3 regions of the Streptomyces sp. NPDC043812 genome follow, and region 3 is predicted to be linked to each of the others. Evidence: predicted binding sites of a transcription regulator. Region 3 holds the regulator's gene; each other region holds the start of a gene.
The links. The regulator HrcA, encoded in region 3, represses chaperone genes, less so after heat shock. The targets are predictions, from matches to a motif close to TTNGCACTCNGNNNNNCNGAGTGCNAA.

Region 1 (4,126 bases), on a different contig from region 3:
GCGACGACGTCGTCACCCTGTGGACCTGGAGCGGGAAGCACAAGGGCGACTTCCAGGGCATCCCTGCCACCGGCGAGCAGTGCACCATGACCGGCACGACGATCTTCCGGTTCGAGGACGGAATGATCAAGGAAGGCTGGTGGCACATGGACATGATGCGTCTGATGCGGCAGCTCGGCGCGATGTAGTTCCGGAAACGGCGAAGGCCCCCGCCCCGCGCCGAGCGCGGGACAGGGGCCTTCTGCAGACGACGAAGCGTCAGTGGCTGTGGCCGTGACCGTGGCCGTGGCCCGCCTCGGCCTCGTCCTCGGCCGGCTTCTCGACGACCAGGGTCTCGGTCGTGAGCAGCAGGGAGGCGATGGAGGCGGCGTTCTCCAGGGCGGAGCGCGTGACCTTGACCGGGTCGATGACACCGGCCTTGACCAGGTCGCCGTACTCGCCGGTGGCGGCGTTGAAGCCCTGGCCCGCCTCGAGCTCGGCCACCTTGGAGGTGATGACGTAGCCCTCGAGACCGGCGTTCTCCGCGATCCAGCGCAGCGGCTCGACAGCGGCGCGGCGGACGACCGCCACACCCGTGGCCTCGTCGCCGGTCAGGCCGAGGTTGCCCTCGAGGACCTTGACGGCGTGGACGAGCGCGGAGCCACCACCGGAGACGATGCCCTCCTCGACCGCGGCGCGGGTCGCGGAGATGGCGTCCTCCAGACGGTGCTTCTTCTCCTTCAGCTCCACCTCGGTGGCGGCGCCGACCTTGATCACGCACACGCCGCCGGCCAGCTTCGCGAGGCGCTCCTGGAGCTTCTCGCGGTCCCAGTCGGAGTCGGTGGACTCGATCTCGGCCTTGATCTGGTTGACGCGGCCGACGATGTCCTCGTGGTTGCCGCCACCGTCGACGATGGTGGTGTCGTCCTTGGAGACGGTCACGCGGCGGGCGGTGCCCAGCACGTCCAGACCGGCCTGGTCGAGCTTGAGGCCGACCTCCTCGGCGATGACGGTGGCACCGGTGAGGGTGGCCATGTCGCCGAGCATCGCCTTGCGGCGGTCGCCGAAGCCGGGGGCCTTGACGGCCACCGCGTTGAAGGTGCCGCGGATCTTGTTCACGACCAGGGTCGACAGGGCCTCGCCCTCGACGTCCTCGGCGATGATCAGCAGCGGCTTGGAGCCACCCGCCTGGATGACCTTCTCCAGCAGCGGGAGCAGGTCCTGGATGGAGGCGATCTTGCCCTGGTGGATCAGGATGTACGGGTCGTCGAGGACGGCCTCCATACGCTCCTGGTCGGTCACCATGTACGGGGACAGGTAGCCCTTGTCGAAGGCCATGCCCTCGGTGAAGTCCAGCTCCAGACCGAAGGTGTTGGACTCCTCGACGGTGATGACACCGTCCTTGCCGACCTTGTCCATCGCCTCGGCGATGAGCTCACCGACCTGCTGGTCCTGCGCGGAGAGCGCGGCCACGGCGGCGATGTCGGTCTTGTCCTCGATCGGACGGGCGGTCGCGAGGAGCTCCTCGGACACGGCCTTGACCGCGGCGTCGATGCCCTTCTTCAGGGCGGCCGGGGAGGCACCGGCGGCGACGTTGCGCAGGCCCTCGCGGACCAGCGCCTGGGCCAGCACGGTGGCGGTGGTCGTACCGTCACCCGCGATGTCGTTGGTCTTGGTCGCCACCTCCTTCACCAGCTGGACGCCCAGGTTCTCGTACGGGTCGTCGACCTCGACCTCACGGGCGATGGTGACACCGTCGTTGGTGATGGTGGGAGCGCCGAACTTCTTGTCGATGACGACGTTGCGGCCGCGGGGGCCGATCGTCACCTTCACCGTGTCGGCAAGCTTGTTGACGCCGCGCTCGAGGGCGCGACGGGCGTCCTCGTCGAACTTCAGGATCTTCGCCATGGGAGCGGTTCAGCCCTCTCGGAACTCGTATTCAAATGAACGGCGCCCCTCGCCGCCCGGCAATCAGCGGGGTGACCAGGGGCGCAGCTCACAAAGCAATGTGCTTCGGTGAATTACTTCTCGATGATCGCGAGCACGTCGCGAGCCGAGAGGACGAGGTACTCCTCGCCGCTGTACTTCACTTCGGTGCCGCCGTACTTGCTGTAAAGCACGACATCGCCGACGTTCACGTCGAGCGGAAGACGCTCGCCGTTCTCGAAGCGGCCCGGGCCCACGGCCAGGACGACGCCCTCCTGGGGCTTCTCCTTGGCGGTGTCCGGAATGACCAGGCCAGAGGCCGTGGTCTGCTCGGCGTCGAGCGGCTGGACCACAATGCGGTCCTCGAGCGGCTTGATGGCAACCTTGGAGCTGGTGGTCGTCACGATCCGACCTCCCCCTTCGGAGATCTCACGGGGTTAACTGATCTGAGGTGGCGACCAGGTGGATCCGTCGTCGCGGGTGCCGGACCTGCCCGTCGCTGTGTTGGCACTCTCCCTCGGGGAGTGCCAGGAGCGAGACTATGACTGCGATTAGCACTCGGTCAAGCGGAGTGCCAATCCGATGCCGCGTGGCGGTTCGGTCTCGATCCGGTCAACGCCCGGACAGCGCATCGCGTTCCTGACAAACGCATGGCCTCACCCCCGCCCCTGCGGCAGCGGACGCGGCTGCCGCAGGGGCGGGCGTCGGTGTCACGGATTCCCGGGGGCGGGCGGCCGGGAGTGGCCGTGATCGGCAGCGGCCGGCGCGGCCTTCTGCGCCACCTTGCGGCCCAGTCGTTCGATCGGGTCCACGGACTGCGTGCACCCCGCCGCCGCGAGGAGCGCACCGGCGGCAGACAGGCCGGCGAGCAGCCGGTGCACCCGGCTCATACGTAGTCCTCCAGCTTCGCCACCGCGTAGCCCTTCGCGGTCACGGTCCTCATGACCCGGCGGATCATGTCCGCCATCGTGCCCTTCCAGGTATCCCTGCCGCGGAAATGCGTGAGGATGATGTCGCCGGGATGCAGGTCGCGATCCCATTCGCGCCACTCCATGTGGTCGGGGAACGCCTCCGCCGCCCACAGCGGCACGGCCTTGACCCCGCAGGACTTCGCGACCCGCAGGGTGTCCCGGTTGTAGTTGCCGTACGGCGGGCGGAACAGTTCCGGCCGTGTGCCGTACCGCTTCTTCAGCCTGTCCTGCTGCCCGCAGATCTCGCGCTTCTGCTGGGAGTACGAAAGGCCCGGCAGATAGGGGTGGTGGAGGGTGTGGTTGTGCAGCGCCACCCCGCGGTCCTGCATCTTCTCGAAGTAGTCGTAGTCGTCGGCGATGACGTAGTCGCTCAGGAAGGCGCTGTACGGGATCCGCAGTTCGGACATCATCCGCAGCAGCTCGGGGTCCTTCTCCGCGCCGTCGTCGATCGTCAGAAAGACGATCTTCTCCTTCGTGGGGACGGTGGTGAAGACGGGCGGCAGCTCGTCGCCGCCCTTGACCTCGAAACCCTTGCGGGTGGTGATCCGTGGTTTGACCGCGGGCGGCGGGGGTGCGGCGAGCGGCGTCTGCTTCAGCCCCCACTTCCTGGCCGCCTTGGCACGCACCGCCTGGGCCCGTCTGACCTTCTCCAGGTACGCGGACAGCGCGCCGGCCTGCCGGCCCTCCGGGCCCTGGTTCGCGACCCGGCCCGACGGTGACTTCGACGCCGGCCTGTCCGGGCGGGAGTGCTCCGCACCCCCGGAGGCACAGCCGGACGCGACGGCGGCGGCAACAAGCGCGGCGAGGGCCACACGGACCCGACGCATCCTCACTTTTCCCTTTTGTCGTACTAGCTGCATGGCGTCGCATCCTGTCAGCGCAAGGCCCGCCCGCCCGGCCGACACCGCCTGCGCACGCGGACCATCCCCCGGCTGGCCCACAATGGGCCGGTGAACGACCTCGATCCGCTCGCCGCCTTCTCCGCACTGCGCTCCGAGGAGGGCAGCGCCCTGCTGGCCTCACTGGCCGACTACGACCCGTCCGACGAACTGGCGGTCGCCACCCGGCTGCGCCGCGAGTATCCGGCGGAGCTCGTATCGGCGGCGCTCGGGCAGGCGCGGCTGAGGCAGCGGGCGGTGGCGAAGTTCGGCGCCGAGGACGCCGGCCGGATGTTCTTCACCGGGAACGGCGTCGAGCAGTCCACCCGCCGCTCCGTCGCGGCGCACCGCGCCGCCCGTTTCGCCGCGCTC
Region 2 (4,126 bases), on a different contig from region 3:
TTTCGGGCCGCTCGAAGTCGCGTACGACCTGCCGAGCGGCGATCCTCAGAAGCTGCGGGAGCAGATCGAGGCCGGCCCGAACAACATCTGGCGCTACGCCCCCCTGCTGCCCGTCCCCGCCGACGTGGCCGACAAGCCGAACATCAACCCCGGCTTCACCAAGCTCGTCAAGGCCGACAACCTCGCCCGTGAACTGGGCGTCACCGGCGGCCTGTTCATCAAGGACGACTCCGGCAACCCGACGCACTCCTTCAAGGACCGCGTCGTCGCCATCGCCGTCGAAGCCGCCCGCGCCTTCGGGTTCACCACCCTGTCCTGCTCCTCCACCGGCAACCTCGCCGGTGCGGTCGGCGCCGCCGCAGCGCGGGCCGGCTTCCGCTCCTGCGTGTTCATCCCGCACGACCTGGAGCAGGGCAAGGTCGTCATGGCCGCGGTCTACGGCGGCGAACTGGTCGGCATCGAGGGCAACTACGACGACGTCAACCGCTTCTGCTCCGAGCTCATCGGCGACCCGCTGGGCGAGGGCTGGGGCTTCGTCAACGTCAACCTCCGCCCGTACTACGGGGAGGGCTCCAAGACCCTCGCGTACGAGATCTGCGAGCAGCTCGGCTGGCGGCTGCCCGACCAGATCGTGATTCCGATCGCCTCCGGCTCGCAGCTCACCAAGATCGACAAGGGTCTGCAGGAGCTGATCAAGCTCGGTCTCGTCGAGGACAAGCCGTACAAGATCTTCGGCGCCCAGGCCGAGGGCTGCTCGCCGGTGTCCACCGCCTTCAAGGCCGGTCACGACGTCGTGCGCCCCCAGAAGCCGAACACCATCGCCAAGTCGCTCGCCATCGGCAACCCGGCCGACGGCCCGTACGTGCTGGACATCGCGCGCCGCACGGGCGGTGCGGTCGAGGACGTCAACGACGAGCAGGTCGTCGACGCGATCAAGCTGCTGGCCCGCACCGAGGGCATCTTCGCCGAGACGGCGGGTGGCGTGACCGTGGGTGTGACCAGGAAGCTGATCGAGGCGGGCGTGCTCGACCCGGCGCTCACGACCGTCGTGCTGAACACCGGCGACGGCCTCAAGACGCTGGACGCGGTCGCCCCGACCACCGGTCCGACCGCGACGATCCGCCCGAGCCTGGACGCGTTCCGCGACGCCGGCCTGGCCCACTGACCACCCGAGACCGAAGAAAGGCTGCACCCATGAGCGTCAACGTCCGCATCCCCACCATTCTCCGCACGTACACGGGCGGCAAGGCCGAGGTCCCGGCCGACGGCGCGACCCTCGCCGAGGTCATCGCCAACCTGGAGAAGAACCACACGGGCATCGCGGCTCGCGTCCTGGACGACCAGGGCAAGCTGCGCCGCTTCGTCAACGTGTACGTGAACGACGACGACGTCCGCTTCGAGCAGGGCCTCGAGACGGTGACGCCGGACGGTGCGGGCGTCTCGATCATTCCGGCCGTGGCAGGCGGTTGCTGAATTCCCCGTCGCATTACCCAGAGTTACTGAAATTGCCCCCTCCGCGAGAGAAGCGGAGGGGGCAATTCTGTAGGGTTGAGCGCGGTAGAGTCTGGGAAGCCCCCTCCGCCGACCGCTCCGGAATGTGCCTCCGTGCCGTAAGAATGCGGTCAAAGTGTGCGATCGAAATGCCTCGGAAGTTCCACTTTGCCGGGCCCGACTTGCCCAGGAATTCCATGAATTCGCATGAATCGGTCGTTCGGTCCTGCCCAGATTTCTCGTCCGATTGACCTGTTGCAGAGGGCAGTTGGGCAGATACATTCAGCCGCGGTCGACGCGTTCCGGCGCACACCCCTCCTGCTGGGGTGAGGTCTGACCCGGGTCCGCGAAGTGCGGTCCTGTGCAAGGGCCAGTAATAGGGGAGTTAGGCATGGCTCAGGGCACCGTCAAGTGGTTCAACGCGGAGAAGGGGTACGGCTTCATCGCGGTCGACGGTGGTGCGGATGTTTTCGTCCACTACAGCGCGATCCAGATGGACGGGTACCGCACCCTTGAAGAAGGTCAGCGAGTCGAATTCGAGATCTCGCAGGGCCAGAAGGGTCCGCAGGCGGACATGGTCAAGCTCGCCGTCTGATCCAGGCGCGATCGGCCACCGACGCACTCACGCCGAGGGGCCCGCATCCCGGTCACCGGGATGCGGGCCCCTCGTGCGTGCGGGGGCGCGTGGCATCTCCGAAGCCGCTTGCACTCGGGGGGGTCGAGTGCTAATCATTGCGTTAGCACTCTCCCAGTGAGAGTGACAGAAGGACTGGGTCGGCGAGGCCCGCAGGCCGGGTGGGGCAAGGAACCACAGGCAGGCAGGCCGTCCGTCGCGGGCGCCACGCAGTCCGTCGCAAATCCACCCCAGTCCGGGAGGACCACTTCACATGGCCAAGATCATCGCGTTCGACGAGGAGGCACGGCGCGGTCTCGAGCGCGGGATGAACCAGCTCGCCGACGCCGTCAAGGTCACCCTTGGCCCCAAGGGTCGCAACGTCGTCCTCGAGAAGAAGTGGGGCGCCCCCACGATCACCAACGATGGTGTGTCCATCGCCAAGGAGATCGAGCTCGAGGACCCGTACGAGAAGATCGGCGCCGAGCTGGTCAAGGAAGTCGCCAAGAAGACGGACGACGTCGCCGGTGACGGTACGACCACCGCGACCGTTCTCGCCCAGGCGCTCGTCCGCGAGGGCCTGCGCAACGTGGCGGCCGGCGCCAACCCGATGGCCCTCAAGCGCGGCATCGAGAAGGCCGTCGAGGCCGTCTCCGGCGCCCTGCTCGAGCAGGCGAAGGATGTCGAGACCAAGGAGCAGATCGCTTCGACGGCCTCCATCTCCGCCGCCGACACCCAGATCGGCGAGCTCATCGCCGAGGCCATGGACAAGGTCGGCAAGGAAGGCGTCATCACCGTCGAGGAGTCCCAGACCTTCGGTCTGGAGCTGGAGCTCACCGAGGGTATGCGCTTCGACAAGGGCTACATCTCGGCGTACTTCGCCACCGACATGGAGCGTATGGAGGCGTCGCTCGACGACCCGTACATCCTGATCGTCAACTCCAAGGTCGGCAACGTGAAGGACCTCCTTCCGCTGCTGGAGAAGGTCATGCAGTCCGGCAAGCCGCTGCTGATCATCGCCGAGGACGTCGAGGGCGAGGCCCTGTCCACGCTCGTCGTGAACAAGATCCGCGGCACCTTCAAGTCCGTTGCCGTCAAGGCCCCGGGCTTCGGTGACCGTCGCAAGGCCATGCTGAACGACATCGCCATCCTCACGGGCGGCACGGTCATCTCCGAGGAGGTCGGTCTCAAGCTCGAGAACGCCGGCCTGGACCTGCTGGGCCGCGCCCGCAAGGTCGTCATCACCAAGGACGAGACCACGATCGTCGACGGCTCCGGCGAGAGCGACCAGGTTGCCGGTCGCGTCAACCAGATTCGTGCCGAGATCGAGAACAGCGACTCGGACTACGACCGCGAGAAGCTCCAGGAGCGCCTCGCGAAGCTGGCCGGCGGCGTGGCCGTCATCAAGGCCGGTGCCGCGACCGAGGTCGAGCTCAAGGAGCGCAAGCACCGCATCGAGGACGCCGTTCGCAACGCGAAGGCGGCCGTCGAGGAGGGCATCGTCGCCGGTGGTGGCGTGGCGCTGCTCCAGGCTTCCTCGGTCTTCGAGAAGCTCGAGCTCCAGGGTGACGAGGCGACCGGCGCCAACGCCGTGAAGCTCGCGCTCGAGGCCCCGCTGAAGCAGATCGCCGTCAACGGTGGTCTCGAGGGCGGCGTCGTCGTCGAGAAGGTGCGCAACCTGGCCGTCGGCCACGGTCTGAACGCCGCGACCGGCGAGTACGTCGACATGATCGCCGAGGGCATCATCGACCCCGCGAAGGTGACCCGCTCTGCCCTGCAGAACGCGGCCTCCATCGCGGCGCTGTTCCTCACCACCGAGGCCGTCATCGCCGACAAGCCGGAGAAGGCCTCTGCGGCCGCTCCGGGCGGCATGCCGGGCGGTGACATGGACTTCTGATCCGTTTCGGATCGGACCCGTCCTGACCGAGGGCGGCACCTCTCTCCCAGGAGGTGCCGCCCTTCGGCGTTCCCGCGGGCGGGGGTCATGTTGCGCACCGCGCCTCCTGCCGGCGCGTCCGGGAT
Region 3 (4,126 bases):
CCGACGCCGCACCGAATCCCCGTTCCGGGGGCGGGCGGCGTCGCCTGCGGCGGCCTGTTCCCCACCCCGCCCTCCCTTCTGCTGCCTGGCGCCCGTAGGAGGAGGGCGGGTAGGGGAAACGCTCGGGCTACCGCCCGTTGAACGCGTCCTTGAGCCGCGAGAACAACCCCTGCTGCCCGGGCTGGAACTGCCCCGTCGGCCGCTCCTCGCCCCGCAGCTTCGCCAGGTCCCGCAGCAGCCGCTCCTGCTCCGGGTCGAGCTTCGTCGGCGTCGTCACCTCGACGTGCACGATCAGGTCGCCCCGACCGCCGCCACGCAGATGCGTGATGCCACGTCCGTGCAACGGGATCGACTGGCCCGACTGCGTGCCGGGCCGGATGTCGATCTCCTCCACGCCGTCGAGCGTCTCCAGCGGACACTTCGTGCCCAGAGCCGCCGCCGTCATGGGGATCGTCACCGTGCAGTGCAGATCGTCGCCGCGCCGCTGGAAGACGGGGTGCGCGATCTCGTGGATCTCCACGTACAGGTCGCCCGCCGGGCCGCCGCCCGGGCCGACCTCGCCCTCGCCGGCGAGCTGGATGCGCGTGCCGTTGTCGACACCCGCGGGGATCTTCACCGTCAGCGTGCGGCGCGAGCGGATGCGGCCGTCGCCGGCGCACTCCGGACACGGGGTCGGCACGACCGTGCCGAAGCCCTGGCACTGCGGGCAGGGGCGCGAGGTCATGACCTGGCCGAGGAACGACCGTGTCACCTGCGAGACCTCACCGCGGCCGCGGCACATGTCACAGGTCTGCGCGGACGTACCGGGCGCCGCGCCCTCGCCGGAGCAGGTCGTGCACACCACGGCGGTGTCGACCTGGATGTCCTTCGTCGTGCCGAAGGCCGCCTCGTTGAGCTCGATCTCCAGCCGGATCATCGCGTCCTGGCCGCGGCGGGTCCGCGAGCGCGGGCCACGCTGCGACGCCGTACCGAAGAACGCGTCCATGATGTCGGAGAAGTTGCCGAAGCCGCCCGCCCCGAAGCCGCTGGCGCCGCCGCCGGCCTGCGAGAGCGGGTCTCCGCCGAGGTCGTAGACCTGCTTCTTCTGCGGGTCCGACAGGACCTCGTACGCGGCGTTGATCTCCTTGAAGCGCTCCTGCGTCTTCGGGTCCGGATTCACGTCCGGGTGGAGCTCACGCGCGAGGCGCCGGAACGCCTTCTTGATCTCGTCCTGCGATGCGTCGCGGCGTACGCCAAGTACGGCGTAGTAGTCCGTGGCCACTTACGACTCCGCCAGGATCTGTCCGACGTAACGTGCCACTGCGCGTACCGCTCCCATCGTTCCGGGGTAGTCCATGCGGGTCGGTCCGACCACGCCGAGTTTGGCGACTGCTTCGCCGCCCGAACCGTAGCCGACCGAGACGACGGACGTGGAGTTCAGTCCCTCGTGGGCATTCTCATGCCCGATCCTCACGGTCATGCCCGATTCCTTGGCCTCGCCGAGCAGCTTGAGGAGCACGACCTGCTCCTCGAGCGCCTCCAGCACCGGCCTGATCGTCAGGGGGAAGTCGTGTCCGAAGCGGGTGAGATTGGCGGTGCCGCCGATCATCAGCCGTTCCTCGGTCTCCTCGACCAGGGTCTCCAGCAGGGTCGCGAGCACCGTGGAGACCGTGCCGCGGTCCTCGGTCTCGAACGACTCCGGCAGATCCTGCACCAGTTGCGGCACGTCCGCGAAACGGCGGCCGACGACACGGCTGTTGAGCCGGGCCCGCAGATCGGCCAGCGAGGTCTCGCCGAACGGCGCCGGACAGTCCACCAGCCGCTGCTCCACCCGTCCGGTGTCCGTGATCAGCACGAGCATCAGCCGGGCGGGCGCGAGCGAGAGCAGTTCCACGTGCCGAACCGTCGAGCGGGTCAGCGAGGGGTACTGCACGACGGCGACCTGCCGGGTCAGCTGCGCCAGCAGCCGAACCGTGCGGGCGACGACGTCGTCGAGGTCGACGGCCCCGTCGAGGAAGTTCTGGATGGCCCGGCGCTCGGGCGACGACAGCGGCTTGACTCCGGCGAGCTTGTCGACGAAGAGCCGGTACCCCTTGTCCGTGGGGATGCGGCCCGCGCTCGTGTGGGGCTGGGCGATGAAGCCCTCTTCCTCCAGCACGGCCATGTCGTTGCGTACGGTCGCCGGGGAGACGCCGAGCCGGTGCCGCTCGGTGAGCGCCTTGGAGCCGACGGGCTCCTCGGTGCCGACGTAGTCCTGGACGATGGCGCGCAGGACCTCGAGTCTGCGTTCACTGAGCATCGCGCGCACCTCCAGCTGCCGGTCCTCGGTGTGTGTCCCCTGGCACTCGATACGGCCGAGTGCCAGCATTCCCCCGGCCAGTGTACGGCTGCCGGGTGGGCCCCTAGCAAGGGCGGCCGACCACGCTATCGCGAGACTTGCGCTGGTCGATGCGGATAGCGTCGTCGCATGGACGTCCGTTGGGAAGACTTCGGGTGGGAACAGCTCGCCGCCGGAGTCGGCCGGCGCAGAATGCCCACCTGGGACGCGACCGTCGGTCTGGTGGTGGGCGACGACCGCGTCATGCTGTACGACACGGGCTCCACGATCCGCGAGGGCGCCGAGGTCCGCGCCCAGGCGCAGGCGCTGCTGGGCGGGCGCCACGTGACACACATCGCACTGAGCCACCCCCACTTCGACCATGTGCTGGGCACGGCGGCCTTCTCGGGGGTCGAGGTCTACGGAGCCGTCGGCATGGACACGCTGCTGCGGCGCGAACGGGACGCGATCCGCTCCGACGCCGTCCGGCACGGGGTCGCGGCCATCGACGCCGCGGAGGCCACCGATCTGCTCGTACCGCCCCACCACCCGGTGAGCGGTGAGTGGACGCTCGACCTCGGCGGCCGGCAGGTGCTGCTGGCCAATGTGGGGCCCGGCCACACGGGCCACGACCTGGCGCTGCTGGTGCCGGGCGGGCGGGAGGTCGTGTTCTGCGGCGATCTGGTCGAGGAGTCCGGCGAACCACAGGCGGGCCCGGACGCGATGGGGCCGCGCTGGCCGGCGGCGCTCGACCGGCTGCTGGCACTCGGCGGCGAGGACGCGCTGTACGTGCCGGGGCACGGGGCGGTCGTGGACGCGGCGTTCGTGCGGGCACAGCGGGACGAACTCGCGGCGCGCTTCGGCGTGTCGTAGAACACCCCGCCGTATGGTCATCCGATATGCGCAGCTACAGCCCTGACTTGACGCCTCCTTGGAAGCGCTCGGCCCCCGTCCCGGAGATCCCGGCGGAGCCCGATCTGGTGGTGGAGGAGGTCGCAACCGGCTTCTGCGGGGCGGTCATCCGCTGCGAGGCGGGGGCGGTCACGCTGGAGGACCGGTTCGGCAAGCACCGGGTGTTCCCGCTGGAGCCGCGCGGGTTCCTGCTGGAGGGCAAGGTCGTCACCCTGGTCCGCCCGCCGTCCGGCCCGGCCCGCTCCTCCCGTACGGCCTCCGGTTCACTGGCGGTCCCCGGCGCCCGCGCCCGCGTCGCCCGCGCGGGCCGCATCTACGTGGAGGGCCGCCACGACGCGGAACTGGTCGAACGGGTCTGGGGCGACGATCTGCGCATCGAGGGCGTGGTCGTGGAGTACCTGGAGGGCATCGACGATCTTCCCGCTGTCGTCGCGGACTTCGCCCCCGCGCAGGACGCGCGCCTCGGTGTCCTGGTCGACCATCTCGTCCCCGGCTCGAAGGAGTCCCGCATCGCGTCCTCGGTGACGGACCCGCACGTGCTGGTGGTGGGTCACCCCTACATCGACGTGTGGGAGGCGGTGAAACCGTCGTCGGTCGGCATCCCCGCATGGCCGACGGTCCCGCGCGGCCAGGACTGGAAGCAAGGCGTCTGCCGGGCCCTGGGCTGGCCGGACAACACGGGCGCGGCGTGGCAGCACATCCTGTCGCACGTGCGGTCCTACAAGGACCTGGAGCCGTCGCTGCTGGGGCGGGTGGAGGAACTGATCGACTTCGTGACGGCGCCGGGAGTCTGAACGGGGGCCGCTCCCCTCCCCGGCCAAGGGGAGGCGAGGGGAGCGCGCGCTCAGTCCACCAGGTCCCGCACGACCGCGTCCGCCAGCAGCCGCCCCCGCAGCGTCAGGACCGCGTGTCCGGCCT

Region 1: a site for HrcA is predicted at 2,457-2,483, ahead of groES (co-chaperone GroES). Genes of this name have one in related genera too.
Region 2: a site for HrcA is predicted at 2,229-2,255, ahead of groL (chaperonin GroEL). Genes of this name have one in related genera too.

What each region holds. Positions count from the first base shown of each region.
Region 1 covers NZ_JBWKCY010000006.1:57,972-62,097, forward strand. Annotated here, with positions in the region: gene AC067Z_RS10970 (ester cyclase) at 1-188, shown strand, start outside; gene groL (chaperonin GroEL) at 259-1,887, opposite strand; gene groES (co-chaperone GroES) at 2,001-2,309, opposite strand; gene AC067Z_RS10985 (hypothetical protein) at 2,616-2,795, opposite strand; gene AC067Z_RS10990 (polysaccharide deacetylase family protein) at 2,792-3,736, opposite strand; gene AC067Z_RS10995 (class I SAM-dependent methyltransferase) at 3,827-4,126, shown strand, end outside.
Region 2 covers NZ_JBWKCY010000002.1:29,601-33,726, forward strand. Annotated here, with positions in the region: gene thrC (threonine synthase) at 1-1,165, shown strand, start outside; gene AC067Z_RS02810 (MoaD/ThiS family protein) at 1,195-1,473, shown strand; gene AC067Z_RS02815 (cold-shock protein) at 1,883-2,086, shown strand; gene groL (chaperonin GroEL) at 2,379-4,001, shown strand; gene AC067Z_RS02825 (ATP-binding protein) at 4,126-4,126, opposite strand, start outside.
Region 3 covers NZ_JBWKCY010000003.1:93,053-97,178, forward strand. Annotated here, with positions in the region: gene dnaJ (molecular chaperone DnaJ) at 128-1,261, opposite strand; gene hrcA (heat-inducible transcriptional repressor HrcA) at 1,262-2,278, opposite strand; gene AC067Z_RS05510 (MBL fold metallo-hydrolase) at 2,447-3,169, shown strand; gene AC067Z_RS05515 (DUF3097 domain-containing protein) at 3,196-4,002, shown strand; gene hemW (radical SAM family heme chaperone HemW) at 4,053-4,126, opposite strand, start outside.